One region of the Streptomyces sp. NPDC001068 genome, then DNA from elsewhere that is predicted to be linked to it. Evidence: riboswitches for the same ligand, from Rfam matches in the RefSeq annotation. Region 1 holds a riboswitch; each other region holds the start of a gene.

What was found. A riboswitch is a leader RNA that binds a small molecule or an ion and turns the genes downstream of it on or off. The one in region 1 is predicted to bind cobalamin.
Region 2: linked by a shared signal. The riboswitch ahead of ACFY3I_RS04555 ((2Fe-2S) ferredoxin domain-containing protein) and the one ahead of ACFY3I_RS07960 (CbtB-domain containing protein) in region 1 are both predicted to bind cobalamin.
Region 3: linked by a shared signal. The riboswitch ahead of ACFY3I_RS14760 (cobalamin biosynthesis protein) and the one ahead of ACFY3I_RS07960 (CbtB-domain containing protein) in region 1 are both predicted to bind cobalamin.

Annotation. Positions count from the first base shown of each region.
Region 1 covers NZ_JBIAYD010000002.1:637,671-643,108, forward strand. The annotation lists gene ACFY3I_RS07945 (RNA polymerase sigma factor) at 1-347, shown strand, start outside; gene pgm (phosphoglucomutase (alpha-D-glucose-1,6-bisphosphate-dependent)) at 489-2,129, opposite strand; gene ACFY3I_RS07955 (CbtA family protein) at 2,352-3,104, opposite strand; gene ACFY3I_RS07960 (CbtB-domain containing protein) at 3,126-3,347, opposite strand; cobalamin riboswitch at 3,383-3,522, opposite strand; gene ACFY3I_RS07965 (enoyl-CoA hydratase/isomerase family protein) at 3,621-4,655, opposite strand; partial or broken gene ACFY3I_RS07970 (acyl-CoA dehydrogenase family protein) at 4,652-4,762, opposite strand; gene ACFY3I_RS07975 (EfeM/EfeO family lipoprotein) at 4,960-5,438, shown strand, end outside.
Region 2 covers NZ_JBIAYD010000001.1:1,041,475-1,046,912, forward strand. The annotation lists gene ACFY3I_RS04540 (helix-turn-helix domain-containing protein) at 1-535, shown strand, start outside; partial or broken gene ACFY3I_RS04545 (helix-turn-helix domain-containing protein) at 677-838, shown strand; gene ACFY3I_RS04550 (NB-ARC domain-containing protein) at 929-2,863, shown strand; gene ACFY3I_RS04555 ((2Fe-2S) ferredoxin domain-containing protein) at 2,958-3,347, opposite strand; cobalamin riboswitch at 3,466-3,643, opposite strand; gene ACFY3I_RS04560 (hypothetical protein) at 3,662-3,811, shown strand; gene ACFY3I_RS04565 (hypothetical protein) at 4,248-5,183, opposite strand; gene ACFY3I_RS04570 (hypothetical protein) at 5,180-5,438, opposite strand, start outside.
Region 3 covers NZ_JBIAYD010000004.1:548,521-553,958, forward strand. The annotation lists gene ACFY3I_RS14755 (cobyric acid synthase) at 1-662, opposite strand, end outside; gene ACFY3I_RS14760 (cobalamin biosynthesis protein) at 659-1,609, opposite strand; cobalamin riboswitch at 1,709-1,851, opposite strand; gene ACFY3I_RS14765 (hypothetical protein) at 2,043-2,270, opposite strand; gene ACFY3I_RS14770 (anion permease) at 2,291-3,529, opposite strand; gene ACFY3I_RS14775 (lysozyme) at 3,704-4,474, opposite strand; gene ACFY3I_RS14780 (class II aldolase/adducin family protein) at 4,671-5,405, shown strand.

The sequences.
Region 1 (5,438 bases):
GCCATGCCACCGCGGCCACCGCCGCCGACACGGACTGGGCGGACATCGCCGGTCTCTACGGCGAACTCCAGCGGTACGTCCCCTCGGCCGTGGTCCGTCTCAACCGCGCGGTCGCCGTGGGCATGGCGGAGGGCGGGGAGGCGGGCCTCGCCCTGGTGGCGGAGTTGGAGGCCGAGGACGACCTGAGCGGCTACCACCTGCTGCCGGCGACCCGGGCGGACCTGCTGCGCCGCATGGGACACACCCGGCAGGCGGCCGCGTCCTACGAACGGGCCCTGGAGTTGGTGGAGAACGCGGCCGAACGGAGGTTCCTGGAGCGGCGGCTGGCCGAGTGCCGGGCCGGGTAGCGCCCCGCAGGAGCCCCCAGCAGGACGAGCGAGCAGCGACCCGCTCGGTCCGGCGCACGGGTCGGCCGGGGCACGGAGGCGGCGGGCCGGCCGGGGCACGAAGGCGGCGGGCGGGCCGGGTCCGCCGCCTCCGCCCGTACGTCAGCCCCCGAGCGCGGCCATCACGACCGCCTTGGCCTCCTCCTGCACCCGGGCCAGGTGGTCGGGGCCCTGGAAGGACTCGGCGTAGATCTTGTACACGTCCTCCGTGCCGGACGGGCGGGCCGCGAACCAGGCGTTCTCCGTGGTCACCTTGATGCCGCCGATCGCCGCGCCGTTGCCCGGCGCCTCGGTGAGCACCCCGGTGACCGGTTCGCCGGCCAGCGTCTCGGCCGTGACCTGGGCCGGGGAGAGCCTGCCGAGGAGGGCCTTCTCCTCGCGGGTCGCCGGGGCGTCGATACGGGCGTAGGCGGGCTCGCCGAAGCGGGCGGTCAGGTCGGCGTAGTGCTCGGAGGGCGTCCGGTCCGTCACGGCCGTGATCTCGGAGGCGAGCAGGGCGAGCAGGATGCCGTCCTTGTCGGTGGTCCACACCGAGCCGTCCCGGCGCAGGAAGGAGGCGCCGGCCGACTCCTCGCCGCCGAACCCGATCCCGCCGGTGACCAGTCCGTCCACGAACCACTTGAACCCGACGGGCACCTCGACCAGTTGGCGCCCGAGGTCGGCGGCCACCCGGTCGATCATCGAGGAGGAGACCAGGGTCTTGCCGATGCCGGTGCCCGACGGCCAGCGGTCGCGGTGCCGGTAGAGGTAGGAGATGGCGACGGCCAGGTAGTGGTTGGGGTTCATCAGGCCGGCGTCGCGGGTGACGATGCCGTGCCGGTCCGCGTCCGCGTCGTTTCCGGTGGCGACCCGGAACTCTTCGCGCTTCTCGATCAGCGAGGCCATCGCGTACGGCGAGGAGCAGTCCATGCGGATCTTGCCGTCCCAGTCCAGCGTCATGAACCGCCAGGTGGGGTCGGTGTACGGGTTGACCACGGTGAGGTCCAGGCCGTGCCGTTCGGCGATCCGGCCCCAGTAGGCGACGGAGGCCCCGCCGAGCGGGTCGGCCCCGATGCGCAGTCCGGACGCCCGCACCGCGTCGAGGTCCAGGACGCTCGGCAGGTCGTCGACGTACACGCCCATGAAGTCGTAGCGGCCGGTGGTCGGCGCGGCGAGGGCGCGCTCGTACGGGAGGCGCTGTACGTCCTTCATCCCGCCCGCGATGATCTGGTTGGCGCGGTCCTGGATCCAGGACGTGGCGTCGGAGGCGGCGGGCCCGCCGCTGGGCGGGTTGTACTTGAACCCGCCGTCGGCGGGCGGGTTGTGCGACGGGGTGACCACGACGCCGTCCGCGAGGCCGGTGGTGCGGCCGCGGTTGTGGGTGAGGATGGCGTGTGAGACGGCGGGGGTCGGCGTGTAGCCGTCGGCGCTGTCGACGAGGACGGTGACGCCGTTGGCCGCGAACACCTCCAGGGCGGTCACCTTCGCGGGCTCGGACAGGGCGTGCGTGTCGGCACCCAGGAAGAGGGGGCCGTCGGTGCCCTGACCGCCGCGGTACTCGCAGATGGCCTGGCTGGTGGCCGCGATGTGGTCCTCGTTGAAGGCGGTCGCCAGTGACGAACCGCGGTGCCCGGAGGTGCCGAACGCCACCCGCTGGGCCGGGTCGGCCGGCTCGGGGTGCCGTGCGTAGTACGCCGTGACCAGCCGGGCCACGTCGACGAGGTCCTCCGGAGCGGCCGGCCGGCCCGCTCGCTCATGTGGCATGAGTCCACTTCCTCCGCAGTCGTTGATCGATCGCTGGAGGCCCATCCTTCCCTGTCGGCGGCGGTGGAGGCGAGCGCGGCTCCGGTCCGGACGCCGAGGACACGGCGGGTTCACGGCCGGTTCACGGCACCGGGGCCGGGCCTCTTCCCCGGCGGGCCGCCGCCCGGGGACGCGAGAGGGCCCCCGGGTGGTTCCGAGGGGCCCTCGCGTGACGTGAGTCGTTCAGTGCGCGGCGGGAACCGTCCGTCCGGCCGGGGCCTTCGCGGGCCGCGGGTTGAGCTGCCGCTCCGCCAACTCGCCGAAGAGCAGGCCGAAGCCGCCCCACAGCACCAGCTGGATGGCGAGCGCGGAGACCCGGAACCGCCACAGCAGGGTGGCCGGGAAGTCCGCCGGCACCTCGTTGATGGCGGGCAGGAACCGGTAGGCGAGCGCGATGACCACGGCGAAGGCGGCCACCGCGACCATGGTCGCCCACCAGGTGCCGAGGCTGGGCGCCAGCCGCTTGCCCAGGATGGTGGCGGCGACCGCCAGCAGCACGCTGAGCACCATCATCAGGAAGTACAGCGTGGTCCGCTTGCCGATGGTGTCCGGGTCGCCCACCGACGGCGGGTTGGCCGGGTACTTCAGGAACGGCACGACGTACACGGCGAGCAGCGCGCAGCCGGACAGCAGCAGTGCCGTCGCCCGGGGCGAGAAGCGGCCGACGCGGCCGAGGGCGAAGCAGTAGGCGAGCGCGGCGATGCCGCCGAACGCGACCCCGTAGACCAGCACACCGGTGGCCAGGCCCGCGGTGGACTGCAGGGAGCGGGAGACGACCTCCATCTCGTGCTCGTGCGAGTGGGCGTCCTCGAAGCTGATCGCCTTGTCGACGTTCGGCTCACCGAGGAGGTAGGCGACGACCAGGGCGAGCGCACCGGCGACGAGGCCGGCGAGCATGCCCCGCCACAGGAGGTTTCTTACCGTTGCGGAGTTCATGGGCGTGCGGCGTCCCTTACGTCAGTGGCAGGGGAAGCCGAGGAGGTGGCGGGCGTCGTGCACCCACTCGTGGACGTCCGTGCCGCTGAACACGGAGGTGGCGCCCTGCTCGGCGCCGACGAAGTAGAGCAGGACGATCATGAGGATGCCGAAGAAGACCGCCCACGGAGCTATCGCGCTCAGCGGCAGCTTGGCGGGAACGACGGGGGTGGTGGCTGTCGGCTGCGCGACGGTCTGCGCCATGGCAGAACCTCCTCTGGGAGTTCGCGTCCCATCTCGGTGGTGCACTTGACGACGGCTACGGGTCTGACTCGCGAGATCCCCGGGGGTTCTCGCACACAGTGGCGCGACCGTGCCGGACTTCCACCGGCTTCCGTTCTGGCGTCGTCGATATCGGACCGACCGTACCGCGTGTCAGGGGCACGGCCAAGACCGCGCCCACCTGGCGTGATCTTCCTCTCCCGCCGGCCGGCACGTTTCGGGGCCACCGGGGCGGCGGTGACCGGAACCGTTGGGTCAGGCGAGCCCCAGTTCGCGCTCGCCGAGCGGGGCGAAGTACCGCTGCACGTCGGCGTCGGTGACCTCGGCGAGGGTGGCCGGCGACCAACGGGGGGCACGGTCCTTGTCGATGACCTGGGCGCGGATGCCCTCCACCAGGTCGGGCGTGGTCAGGGCCCGGCAGGAGACGCGGTACTCCTGGTCGAGGACCTCCTCGAGCGAACCGAGCCGCCGGGCCCGGCGCAGCGCGGCGAGCGTGACCTTGAGGGCGGTCGGCGACCTCGACAGCAGGGTGTGTGCCGCCTCCTTGGCCCCCGGGTCGCCGTGGTCGAGCAGCCGCCGGACGATCTCCTCGACCGTGCCGGCGGTGTAGCAGGCGTCGATCCACTCCCGGTGACGGGCCAGTTCGCCGTCCGGCGCCGGTCGCACGTGCCGGGCGAGCGCGTCGGGGACGGGCCGCTCGGCGAGGTCGGCGATAAGCCCTTCGACGCGCTCGGAGGGCACGCAGTGGTCGGCGAGCCCGCACAACAGGGCGTCCGCGGCGCCGATCTGGGCTCCCGTCAGGGCGAGGTGGGTGCCGAGTTCGCCGGGGGCGAGGGCGAGCAGGCGGGTGCCGCCGACGTCCGGGACGAAGCCGATGCCGGTCTCCGGCATGGCGATCCGGGAACGCTCGGTGGCGATCCGGACGCTGCCGTGCGCGGAGACGCCGACTCCGCCGCCCATCACGATGCCGTCCATGATCGCGACGTAGGGCTTGGGGTAGCGGGCGATGCGGGCGTTGAGGCGGTACTCGTCGCGCCAGAACGCGGCGGCGCCGGTGCCGTCGCCGTCGCGGGCGTCGTCGTGGACGGCGCGGATGTCGCCGCCCGCGCACAGGCCGCGCTCCCCCGCGCCGGTGAGGACGACGGTCGCCACGGCGGGGTCGTGCTCCCAGGCGGTGAGCGCCTCGTCGATGGCGCGGACCATGGCGTGGGAGAGGGCGTTGAGGGCCTTGGGGCGGTTGAGGACGAGTCGGCCCACCCGGCCGGCGGTGTGCAGCAGGACGTCGTTCATCGGATGGCCTCCGTACGCCCTCGGGCCGTGGTGACACGCATGATCTCGTAGGTTCCTTCCGGGATCCGGTGGACCCGCAGGTCACGGATGATCTTCTCGACACGGTACGCGCCGCGCGGCCGCGGGTGGCCGCACGGGGTGCCGTCCTCGTGGCGGGACCGCCCGGCACCGGCCGGGCGGACCCCCGGCAGATCCGGTGAACCGGCAGGGAACACTTGGTCATGGGTTCGCCTGGACGGCCGTTCGGGTGAACACGTCTGCCTAGCATGAGGCGATCACGAACGGTACGGACCCGGGAGCTGGGATGGTGTTGTCCGGCCTCGACGCGAGGTCGCCGCGTCCCTGGGCGGTCGTCGCGGTCGTCGTCGTCTGCCTGGTGGCCGGAGTCCTGGCGCTCGCCCGCGGCCCGCGCCCCGCGCACGCCGGCCCGAACACGCTGCCGCACACCACGGTCGAGGTGTCCCCCAGCCGCTGCGGGCGGGGCTGGAGCGCACCGGCCCCCGGTGTCCAGGTCTTCGACCTGCGCAACCCTACCGACGGTTCCGCCGAGGTCTTCCTGGAGGACCCGCGCAGCCGGGCCGTCTACGGCGAGGTCGAGGACATCGGCCCCGGCACCACCCGGGAACTCACCGTCCGGCTCGGCAGGGGCAGTTACGCGTTCATGTGCGTCCCGGACGACTCCGACGCGGTCACCGGGCCCACGGTCCGCGTCACGCGGGGCAGGAGCGGTCCGGCCGCGGCCCCGGTCACCGAGCACGACCTGATCCCGCCGGCGCTCGCCTA
Region 2 (5,438 bases), on a different contig from region 1:
CGCCCGTCGGGTGAACGCCCGCACCGGGCTGGCCGGGGTCTCCCGCCGGGCGCTGCTCGACCTGGCCCGGAACGCCGGCGAACTGACCCGGAACACCGGCGAACCGAGCCGGTCGCAGAGCTCGGGCGCGCTCGCCCTGGCGAACGACCTGCTGGTCACGCTGCTCGGCGAGCCCCTGGCCGAGAGCCCGCGGCTGGCCGGCTCCCTGCAGCGGACCCTGCCACTGCGGATCAGGGACCACATCGACCGGAACCTGGCCGACCCAGGACTCGACCCGGTTCGGGTGGCGGCCGCCTTCGGCATCTCCACCCGCTATCTGCACAAGCTCTTCCGGCCCGAGCGGGAGACGGTGGCGCACTACATCCGCGAGCGCCGGCTCGAACAGGTACGGCTGCGGCTGCTGGACGCGCGCTTCGCCGACCGGCCGGTCTCGGCGCTCGCGTTCGACGCGGGATTCGGCGATCTCAGCGGCTTCAACCGGGCGTTCAAGGCCAGATACGGGGTCAGCCCCCGGGAACTGCGGCGGGGCCGGTAGCCGACGGGTGCGCTCCTGTCCTGCCCGGGGTGCGCCGCCGTCCGTGTTTGCCCGGGGTGCGGACTTCCATCATGGGACCTCCGTCTCGCGGTTGTCCGGCAGGAGTGACCCATCACGACACAGAACGGCTTCGCCGAGCTGCTGCGCGGCCATCGGCGTGCGGCACACCTGACGCTCGAACAGCTGGCCGAGGCCTCAGGGGTCAGCGCCCGCACGCTGTCGGACATCGAGCGCGGCCGGAGCAGAGGTCCACGGCACCGCACCGTCACCGCGCTGGCCGACGCGCTGAAGCTCGCCGGCGACACCCGTACCCGGTTCCTGGAACTGGCCCGGGACGGCAGGCTGGCGGACCACTGGAGCCGTCCGGCCGCCGGACTCCACGAACTGCCCCGCGTGGTGGCGGACTTCACCGGCCGCTCGCGGGAGCTGATCTGGGTGAGCGATCTGGTCTACGCCGAGAGCGCGCCCGGCGTCGGCGTCGTCGGGCTGGTCACCGGATCCGCGGGCCTCGGCAAGACCACGTTCGCCGTCCGCGCCGCCCATGCGTTACTGCCGAGCTTCCCCGACGGGGCCGTCTTCCTCGACCTGTTCGGGATCTCGCAACGCCCGCTGCCCGTCCCCGACGCCCTGCGGGCGTTGCTGCGTGCCCTCGGTGTGCCCGACCAGCGGATCCCGCCCGACGTCCATGAGCGGGCCTCGCTCTACCGGTCGTTGATGCGGGACCGCCGCATCCTGGTCGTCCTCGACAACGCCGGGTCCGAGGAACAGGTACGCCCGCTCCTGCCCGGCGGCGGCACGAGCCGGGTCCTGGTCACCACCAGGCGGCTGCTGGCCGGTCTGGAGGGCGTGCGCAGGCTGGCCCTCGGGCCGCTCGGGCCGGCCGAGTCCACGAACCTGCTGGCCGGGATCCTGAACGGGCGGACCGTCGACGGCGCGGCCCTCACCCGGCTCGCCGAGAGCTGCGGGGGCCTGCCCCTCGCGCTGCGGATCATCGGGAACCGGCTGCTCAGCCGGCCCGACTGGGATGCCGCGGAACTGGCCGCCCGGCTCGCCCCCGAGGAACACCGCCTCGACCAGTTCAGGGCGGGGGACCTGCGGATCGCCGCCGCGTTCATGATGTCCTACGAACAGCTGACCCCCTCGGCACGGCAGGTCTTCCGAAGACTGGCGGTGCTGCCGGGGCGGGACTTCGGCGCCGAACTGGCCTCGGTGGCCGGCGGACTCCCGCTCGGGGACGCCTGGGAGGCGCTGGACGACCTCGTGGACCTCGGCCTCCTCCAGGACGCCGGGGCGGGAAGGTACCGGTTCCACGACCTCGTCCGGCTCTTCGCCCGCGACCGGCTCCAGGCGGAGGAGGGCGACGCCGCCGCGGCCGTCCGGGAACGGGTGACGGTGTGGCTGTTGCGGACGGCGACGGCCGCCGGACGCTGGTTCGAGCCCGGCTACGGCCGCCCCGACCCGGACGTCCCCGCCCTCGGCAGCACGGAGGAAGCGGAGGACTGGCTGCGGGCGGAGGTGGAGAACTGGCTCGGAGCACTGCGCTCCGCGTCGGCCGCCGGCCGGCATCGACCGGTCCTGGACTGCGCCGAGTCGATGCACTGGTTCTCCGACCGCTGGGCCCATGCCCCCCACTGGCGTGAAGTCTTCTCTCTCGGCGCGGAGGCCGCCGTCGCCCTCGCCGACCCCGTACAGCAGGCGACGCAGCTCAACTACCTCGCCTGGGTCCACTGGGTGCCGCCCAGCGACCCCGAGGCCATGCTCCGCTGCACCGCGCGGGCACTGGAACTCGCCGAGCGGAGCGGTGCCGCCCAACAGGTCGCCGCGGCACACGACTACACCTCGCGTGCCCTGCTGGCGCTCGACCGACCCGACGAGGCCGCGGCGTCGGCGGCCGTGGCCGCGGGGATGTTCCAGGCGGCCGGCGACATCGACGCGTACGTGCAGACCCTCTCCCAGATCGGCCACTGCCGCAGGAAGCAGGGGCGTACCGCCGAAGCCCTGCGGCAGTACCGCGGGACGCTCGACCTGATCGGCGACGGGAGTTCGGGCATGACGCCCACCATCGCGGCACAGTGCCGGCCGTACGTGCTGGCGCGCATCGGACAGTGCCTGGCGGACCTCGACCGCCGCGCCGAGGCGGTCGCCGCCCTCACCGAGGCGGTGGAGCTGATGGAGAAGCTCCAGCCGAACTTCCGTCAGGCCGAAGCCCTGGAGACACTGGGAGCCCTGCTGGAGGACGAAGGCCGCCCCTACTACGAGCGGGCCGCCCGGACCTACCGGGAGATCGGCGACGAGGCGGCCGGCCGTCGCTGCGAGGCCGCCACCTGACCACCCCGACCGCCCGCGGGCGCCGTCGGGCAGCCGTACGCGCTTCCCGTCACCCCCCGCCCGGGAACTCCCCGGCCTCGGTCACGCCGACCGGTCAACTCGCCCTGCCCGGCGGGGTGAAGACGTACAGCTCGAGGATGTCGGGACAGGGCGCGATGCCCGGCCCGCCGGCCCGCACCCAGGCGGCGACGTCCTCGGTGGCCTCGGGATCGTTGACCAGGCCGAGCCAGACCGGGCGGGCTCCCGCGGCGCGCGCGGCGGCCGAGGGCTGGACGACGATCACGTTGGCGTGCTCGCACACGTCGAGGCAGTCCGAGACCCGCACGGGAACCTGCTCCGACAGGCGCGCCAACTGCCGGTCGTGATCCACCCCGGTGACCTTCGGGGTGCCGCAGCAGCAGTCCCGGCAGACCACGACACGGCAGGGTGCCGGTGTGGCCGCGGGGTTCGCCGAACGTCCTGCCTCGGGTCGCGGCCGGGACATCGGGCTCACCCCCTGCGCCGGAAGGACGGACGGGGTCGCGGGAGCGCGGAACTGCACGGCATGCCTCGGCGGGTGTCGGGGCTCGTACGCGGAGCCTGGCCTGCGGACGTCCTCCGCGCCGGGGCACGGAGGTGCCAGCAGGTCTTCGGACTCGGGTTCCTCCGGCCGGGACGCCTTCCCGGTCTCCCAGTGGCTCGCGTGCCCCGCCCGTCCCCCTCACCGCTGCGCGTCAGCTCCGGATTCCCACCGGATTCCCTGACCACGGACGTGGTTCGACTGGCACGTCGAGGCTATCAAGTCCGGCGTACGGGCAGATGGTCCGAAGCGACCCGCTCCTTGACCAGTACGGCGACCGGATCGCCGAGGTCTTCCGCGACCCCGAGAACCTGCTCGAGATCCTCGACGGCTGCTGGGGGACGGGAAAGCTCCCCCAGACGATCTCCCGCCGCCCCCGCGGACACTGAAAGCCCGAGGACCTCACCAGGGACGACGTGCACGCACAGCCGTTCGATCCTCCTGCCATCCGGCCCGTGACACCGGCCACACCGCACATTACGCGCATGGGCAAAACAGCAGGTCAGGCACGCTTCCCGGCAGCCTCCGGGATCACCACACTCTCCACATAATGCGTCATCAGAAAAACGTCATGTTAAGCGGGGAAGGCATAACCGCAGCTCAGGATTGGTTCCCGGTGCTCTGAGTGCCCCTGTGGGCACCTAGAGCGTCAGCGCGACGGCGATAAAGTGCATCGCGGTAAACACCGGTGGCGTTCCAGGACCCTCACCATCGCGGTCGTGCGCTGTCCATTTCGGCGATCCGTGGGCTGGTCTTTCCCATCGCAGGGGATAGGCCGCGCTTCCGATCCGTGGCCCATCCCCCTGGCGTTGTCGACGCGTGCAGCTACTGACTTATAGCGACCCACTGCACGGAAAGGCGCTGCAGAAGCTGCTCGGCCGAGTCGTCAGGGTGGAACTCCCGGAGGACCTGTGCGAGACGCAGGGCGCGGGCCACCTGGGGACCAGGCGAAAGGCCGAGCGCCTCTATGACGTCCGAGGCGGAGACGATCAGGACTCCGGTCGTGTCGGCGAGAAGTGCCCACTCGGCGCGCAGGCGGATCTCACGGTCGAAGTCGGCATCGTGCGCCAGCTTCTCAAGTGCCTTCGCCCACCGCACCCGGTACCTAGCATGGATGCTGTTCAACTTCTGATCATTGAACCGCTGAAGCCCCAGGTCTCCCGCAGCCTCCTGAAGGCTTTGCCTGTAGCGCGGATAGTCCTGACGCTCCAAGGCGGCACGCCACTGCAACACCAGCGTGGACTTCTCCGGACTACGCTCGACGGACTTGGCTATGGCCAGCATGAAGTGGGCATACGCCTCGTTCTGTTCAAGCAGCCTGGCCAAGCAGTGCTGCCATTCAATGGTGGACTGGGGCACAACGGACCCGCAGGCCCGCTCGAACCACTCATTGCAAATTCGCTCGGTATCCTCGCCCTCGGACACCGAGGCGTCCATGTGATGGACCAGGAACGCGCGCAACCGGCGCATCGTGTCCGCAAAGTCCTTCTCGGGCGGCGTGTGCCCCAGGGCCGCGGCCTGTTCGTAGAGCCACCTGCTGGACGCTGCCCATGCCTCCGAGTACCACGCCCGCATCCATATCGTGGCGAAGAAGAAAGCGGTCTGCGGGTGGGTGAAGTCGGGTGGAGGCAGACTGACATCTGTGCCAGCTGAGCGCCTCAACAGATGGCGGGCGAGCCGGTCAAGATTGCGATGGACGCCGGCGATGCGATTCCAGGCGGCCGCGGGCGCGACCGGCGGGGTGGACTGCGTCGTTGTCACCGTGCACCTCGCACATTGCTCCGCCGATGGGCGGCAGGACCCAGAAGCGTGGGCCCACGACGCTCTCCAGGTTCTCGCGGGGGCTCCAACCGCGGACCGATCATGTTGAACGAGATGTAGGCGTCAAGAGTCCTGCCTTCCACGGCCTGATCGGGTCCGAAGCCGGACGGGTCGAAGGGGAGCTCCCTCTGGTACCCATCGACCCAACAGCGACCGCCTCGGAAGTTCGCGTCGACCCGGAGGACTCTGGCCCTG
Region 3 (5,438 bases), on a different contig from region 1:
CGGCGTCCGGTCAGCCCGTGCAGCATGTCGAGGCCCGGCTCCAGCAGGGAGACGTCGCCACGGAACTTGTTGACGAGGAACCCGGAGACCAGGGCCTGGTCCTCGGGCGAGAGCAGGGCGACGGTGCCGAAGAAGGAGGCGAACACGCCCCCGCGGTCGATGTCGCCGACGACGAGGACGGGAATCCGCGCGTTGCGCGCGATCCCCATGTTCACGATGTCGGTCCGGCGCAGGTTGATCTCCGCCGGACTGCCCGCCCCCTCACAGATCACCGCGTCATACGTGCCCCGCAACTCGGCGAGGCAGTCGAGCACGGTGCCGAGCAGCTTCTGCCGCCGTCCGCCGTGGTAGCCGCGCGCGCTGAGCTCACCGACCGGCTTGCCGAGCAGCACGACCTGACTGCTCTGCTCGCCGCCCGGCTTGAGCAGCACGGGGTTCATCAGCGCGGTCGGCTCGACGCGGCAGGCCTGCGCCTGCATGGCCTGCGCCCGCCCGATCTCGGCGCCCTCGCGGGTGACGAAGGAGTTGAGGGACATGTTCTGCGCCTTGAACGGCGCGACCCTGACGCCCTGCCGGACCAGCCACCGGCAGATCCCGGCGGTGACGACGCTCTTGCCGGCGTCGGAGGTGGTACCGGCGACGAGGAGACCGCCGTTGTTCATGAGGCCCTCCCCGAGAGCGCCCCGCGCGCCAGGGCCGCGGCCGCGCTCACGCCGAGCGCCAGCCATCCCACCCGGCGCGACAGCCGTACCGCCCGCTCGATGTCGGCGACTTCCACAGCCCGTCCCTCCCCGTTCAGCACCGGCCGGTGCTCGATGCGCCCCCCGTACGACAGCGTCCCTCCGAGCCGCACCCCGAGCGCTCCCGCGAACGACGCCTCCACCGGCCCCGCGTTGGGGCTCGGATGCTTCGCCGCGTCGGACCGCCAGGCCCGCACGGCTCCCGCGGTGTCGTCGCCGGCGGCGGCCGCCAGCGCGGCGGTGAGCCGTGCCCCCGGCCATCCCGCCACGTCGTCCAGCCGCGCGGAGGCCCACCCGTACCGCCGGTACCGGGCGGACCGGTGACCCACCATCGCGTCCAGGGTGTTGACGGCCCGGAACCCGAGCAGCCCCGGCACCCCGGCGAGGGCTCCCCACACCAGCGCGCCCACGACCGCGTCGCTGGTGTTCTCGGCGACCGACTCCACGACGGCCCGGGCGATCCCGTCGGCGTCCAGGGCCTGCGGATCGCGCCCGCACAGATGGGGCAGCCGGGCCCGGGCGGCCTCGACGTCCCCGGCCCGCAGGGCGCGCCCGACGGCACCGGCCTCGCGGGCGAGCGAAGTGCCCCCGACCACGGCCCAGGTGGCGGTCGCGGTGAGCGCGACGGAGGCGGCGGCGGACGGCCGCAGGGCACGCTGGGCCAGGACGCCCAGCGTCACGGCGCCACCGGCGCAGACCGCGGTGTGCAGGGAGCCCCAGCCGCGGTCGTCCCGCCACAGCACCCGTTCGACGGCTCCTGCCGCCCGGCCGAACGCGGCGACCGGATGCCCGCGGCGAGGATCGCCGAGCAGCAGGTCACCGAGAAGGCCGGCGGCGGCGCCGTACGCGAAGACGCGACCGGCACCCATCGGCTCAGCCGGCCGCGGGGGCGTGAACGGTCCGGGTACTCAACCTCGTTCGGCAGCCGCGCATGGCGATATGTCCTCACTCAGGGTGTCCACGCCCTGGTTCGACGAGACCGGCGGTGAGAGTTCCTGGCTCCCGGGGGTTGTTACCCCGGTGACAGTGGCGGGACCGCGCCGGATTCGCACCGGCTTCCTCTCTTGCCGCCGTACTTGGCTCCGGAAGTCCACCACGCCCCCGGAAGAGCCGTCAACTTGCCGTTGACCTGCGAGGGGAGTGTGTGGGAAGGCCCACACCGGTGGTCCAGCGGGGTTCGTGGGGCATGTCGAAGGCTCCTTCCCGACGGATCGGGAAGGAGCCTTCGGAGGCCGCCGGCGACCGGTCCGGCAGGGCCGTTGCCACGGCCGGGACCTTGCGACGGTCAGGACTCGGCGTAGGTCAGGACTTGGCGACGATCAGGTGGATGCCGTAGGCGACGACGGCCGCGCAGGCCGCGAAGCACAGGTAGGCGGCGGTCACGGCCAGGGCCGCGGAGTCGCCCTGGGCCGTGGCGCGTTCGCGGGCGGACAGGCCCTTGATGCCGAGGGTGAAGAGGGCGACCATGCCCACGGTGACCACGAGGCTGACGCCGAAGACGGAGCCGATGGCTGCCCAGTCGATGTTCATGTCGGGTTCTTCCTCGGGTGTCAGACGGTCGCGGCCGGGTCGGCGGCGGGAGCGGCGGGGGAGGGGATGGTGGCCGTCAGGGCGTCGGCGACCGGGCCCGCGGGCGGCGGGGTCACGGCGGCCATCGCCGCGGTCACCACGCCGGACGGCTCGGTGCCGTCGGTGTCGTTGACGTTCGCGCTGTCCACCACCTGGCGGCGGGAGAGCTTCCAGATCGCGGCGCTCGCGGCGACGAGGAAGACGGCGACGGCCGCCGTGCCCCAGTCGCCGAGGTCGGTCACGGACTCGGCGAGCGCGCCGACGGCCGCGGCCGCGGGGAGGGTGAGCACCCAGGCGACCATCATGCGGGTCGCGGTGGACCAGCGGACCGTGCCGCCCTTGCGGCCCAGGCCCGCGCCCATCACGGAGCCGGAGACGACGTGCGTGGTGGAGAGCGAGAAGCCGAGGTGGGAGGAGGCCAGGATGGCGGTGGCCGCGCTGGTCTGGGCGGCGAAGCCCTGCCGCGGCTGGAGGTCGGTCAGGCCCTTGCCCATGGTGCGGATGATCCGCCAGCCGCCGATGTAGGTGCCGAGCGCGATCGCCAGGCCGGCGGAGAGGATGACCCAGGTGGGAGGGTTCGAGCCGGGCGCGACGGAGCCGCCCGCGATCAGCGCGAGGGTGATGATGCCCATCGTCTTCTGCGCGTCGTTGGTGCCGTGGGCGAGTGAGACGAGGCCGGCGGAGGCGATCTGGCCGGCGCGGTAGCCCTTGCGGGTGGCGTTGTCGTCGGCGTTCCCGCCGATCCCGTAGGAAAGGCGGGTGGCGAGCATCGCCGCGAGGCCCGCGACGACGGGAGCGGCGACCGCCGGCAGCAGGATCTTGGTGACCAGGACGTCGCCGTGCACCGCGCCGAAGCCGGCGGAGGCGACGGTGGCGCCGACAAGGCCGCCCATCAGGGCGTGCGAGGAGCTGGAGGGCAGGCCCACCAGCCAGGTCACCAGGTTCCAGAGGATCGCGCCGACGAGGGCGGCGAAGATGACCTCGGGCCGGATGCCGTTCTCGTCGACGAGGCCCTTGGAGATCGTGTTGGCGACCTCCACGGAGAGGAAGGCGCCCACCAGGTTGAGCGCGGCGGACATGGTCACCGCGATCTTGGGCTTGAGCGCGCCGGTCGAGATGGTCGTGGCCATCGCGTTGGCGGTGTCGTGGAAACCGTTCGTGAAATCGAACGCGAGTGCGGTCACCACCACAATCGCGAGGATCAGCGAGAAGCTTTCCATTTACCCAGACAATCTTTAGAGGTCATCAGCTGTTGGACCGTAGGAAACCTGAATGAACGGAAGGTGAACTGAGATGGTCCCTGTGGTGTCTGGTGACGTCTGTGGAGTATCCGGGCGCGCGGACGGGCCGGGCCGCCGTACCGAATCGGGCCCGGCGGCCCGTTCGTCCGTTGGTCAGCGGCCGTCGGCGAACGCCTTCAGCCGGCCCGCCGATCCGTTGAAGAGATTCTGGTCACCCGGCAGGCCGCCGCGGTTGTCGTACTGCCAGAACGTCCATCGCGACCAGCCTCCCGGCAGCGTGCCCGCGTCCGCCGAGCCGTGCCGGGCGATCCACAGGGCGTGGTCCGCGGCGAAGGCGCCGCTGCCGCCGGTGCAGAGGTTCCACCAGTGGGTGGTTGTGTAGATCACCGGCCGCCGGCCGGTCTCCCGCCTCATCTCGTCGCTGAAGGACCTGATCCACCGGACCATCCCGGAGCGGCTCAGGCCGTAGCAGCGGTGCTTCCTGTCGTACGGGTCGTACTCGATGTCGAGCGCCGGCGGCAGGGTCCAGCCGTCCGCGCTCCAGGTGCCGCCGTGGCTCACGAAGTACGCGGCCTGGCGGGCGCCCGACGACTGGTCGGGCAGGGCGAAGTGGTAGGCGCCCCGCATGATCCCGGCCGCGCGTGAACCGTTGTACTGCTGGTCGAAGTACGGGTTGCGGTAGCCGGTGGACTCCGTCGCCTTGATGTAGACGAACATGGCGCCCTCCGCCCTGGCGCGGGGCCAGTCGACGTTCTTCTGGTGCGAGGAGACGTCGTGCCCGGCCGGCAGGTCCGCCGCGGACGCCGGTGTCCCGACGAGCGCGGGAGCGGCTCCCGCGAGGCAGAGGGCGAGGACGGCCGCGGCGAGCGTGCGGGCGCGGTGCCGCCGGTGGCGCGGGCGTGGCAGGAAGCGGTCACGGGCCATGAATCCCCCCGGAATGGCGACGTCTGTGACAAATCGTCCAGAGGCTATTGGAAGATCGACGGATCATCGGCGATCTTCGGCCAAGCTGCGGAATGGCTGTTTTTGTGCTGCTTTGCGCTCTACTGGATCCGGGGCGTCCGGCCTAAAGTGCATTGCCGCACAGGCCGGTTGGGGCGTCGGCTGGCAGGATCGGATCATGGCTGAACGGCGGCGGGACGAGCGGGACGGGCGGGACGGACAGGGTGGCGGGCGAGGTGTCTCGCAGCCGCGAAGACGGGACGTGCGCGCGGAGGAGACGGCCGCCTGGCGCGAACTCGTCGCCACGGCCTGTCGTACGGTGGCCGACGGGCTGGTCGTCGGCACCTCCGGCAACGTCTCGGTGCGCGTCGGCGACACCGTGCTGGTCACGCCGTCCGGCGTGCCGTACGACCGCCTCACCCCCGACGACGTGACGGGCGTCGACCTCCTCGGCCGTCAGGTGCTGGGCACCCTGGCCCCCACCAGCGAGCTGCCGATGCATCTGGCCATCTACGGCGGCACGGACGCCGGTGCCGTCGTGCACACCCATGCCGTGCACGCGACGGCCGTCTCGACGCTCGTCCCGGAGCTTCCGGTGATCCACTACATGTCCGCCGCCCTCGGCGGAGCCGTCCGAGTCGCCCCTTATGCGGCATACGGCACGGACGAGTTGGCCGAGAACACGCTCCGCGCCCTGACCGGACGCTCCGGCTGCCTCCTCCAGAACCACGGCGCGATCACCTACGGCACCACCCTGGCCCAGGCCTACGACCGCACGGCCCAGCTGGAGTGGATGTGCCGCCTGTGGCTGACGGCGTCCTCGATCCCGGGCCGGACCCCGACCCTGCTCTCGCCCGAGCAGCTGGCCGACGCGGGGGAGCGCCTGCGGGGCTACGGCCGGCAGGAGGGATAGGCGCCGACGAAGGGCGCCGACCGGACGGCCTCC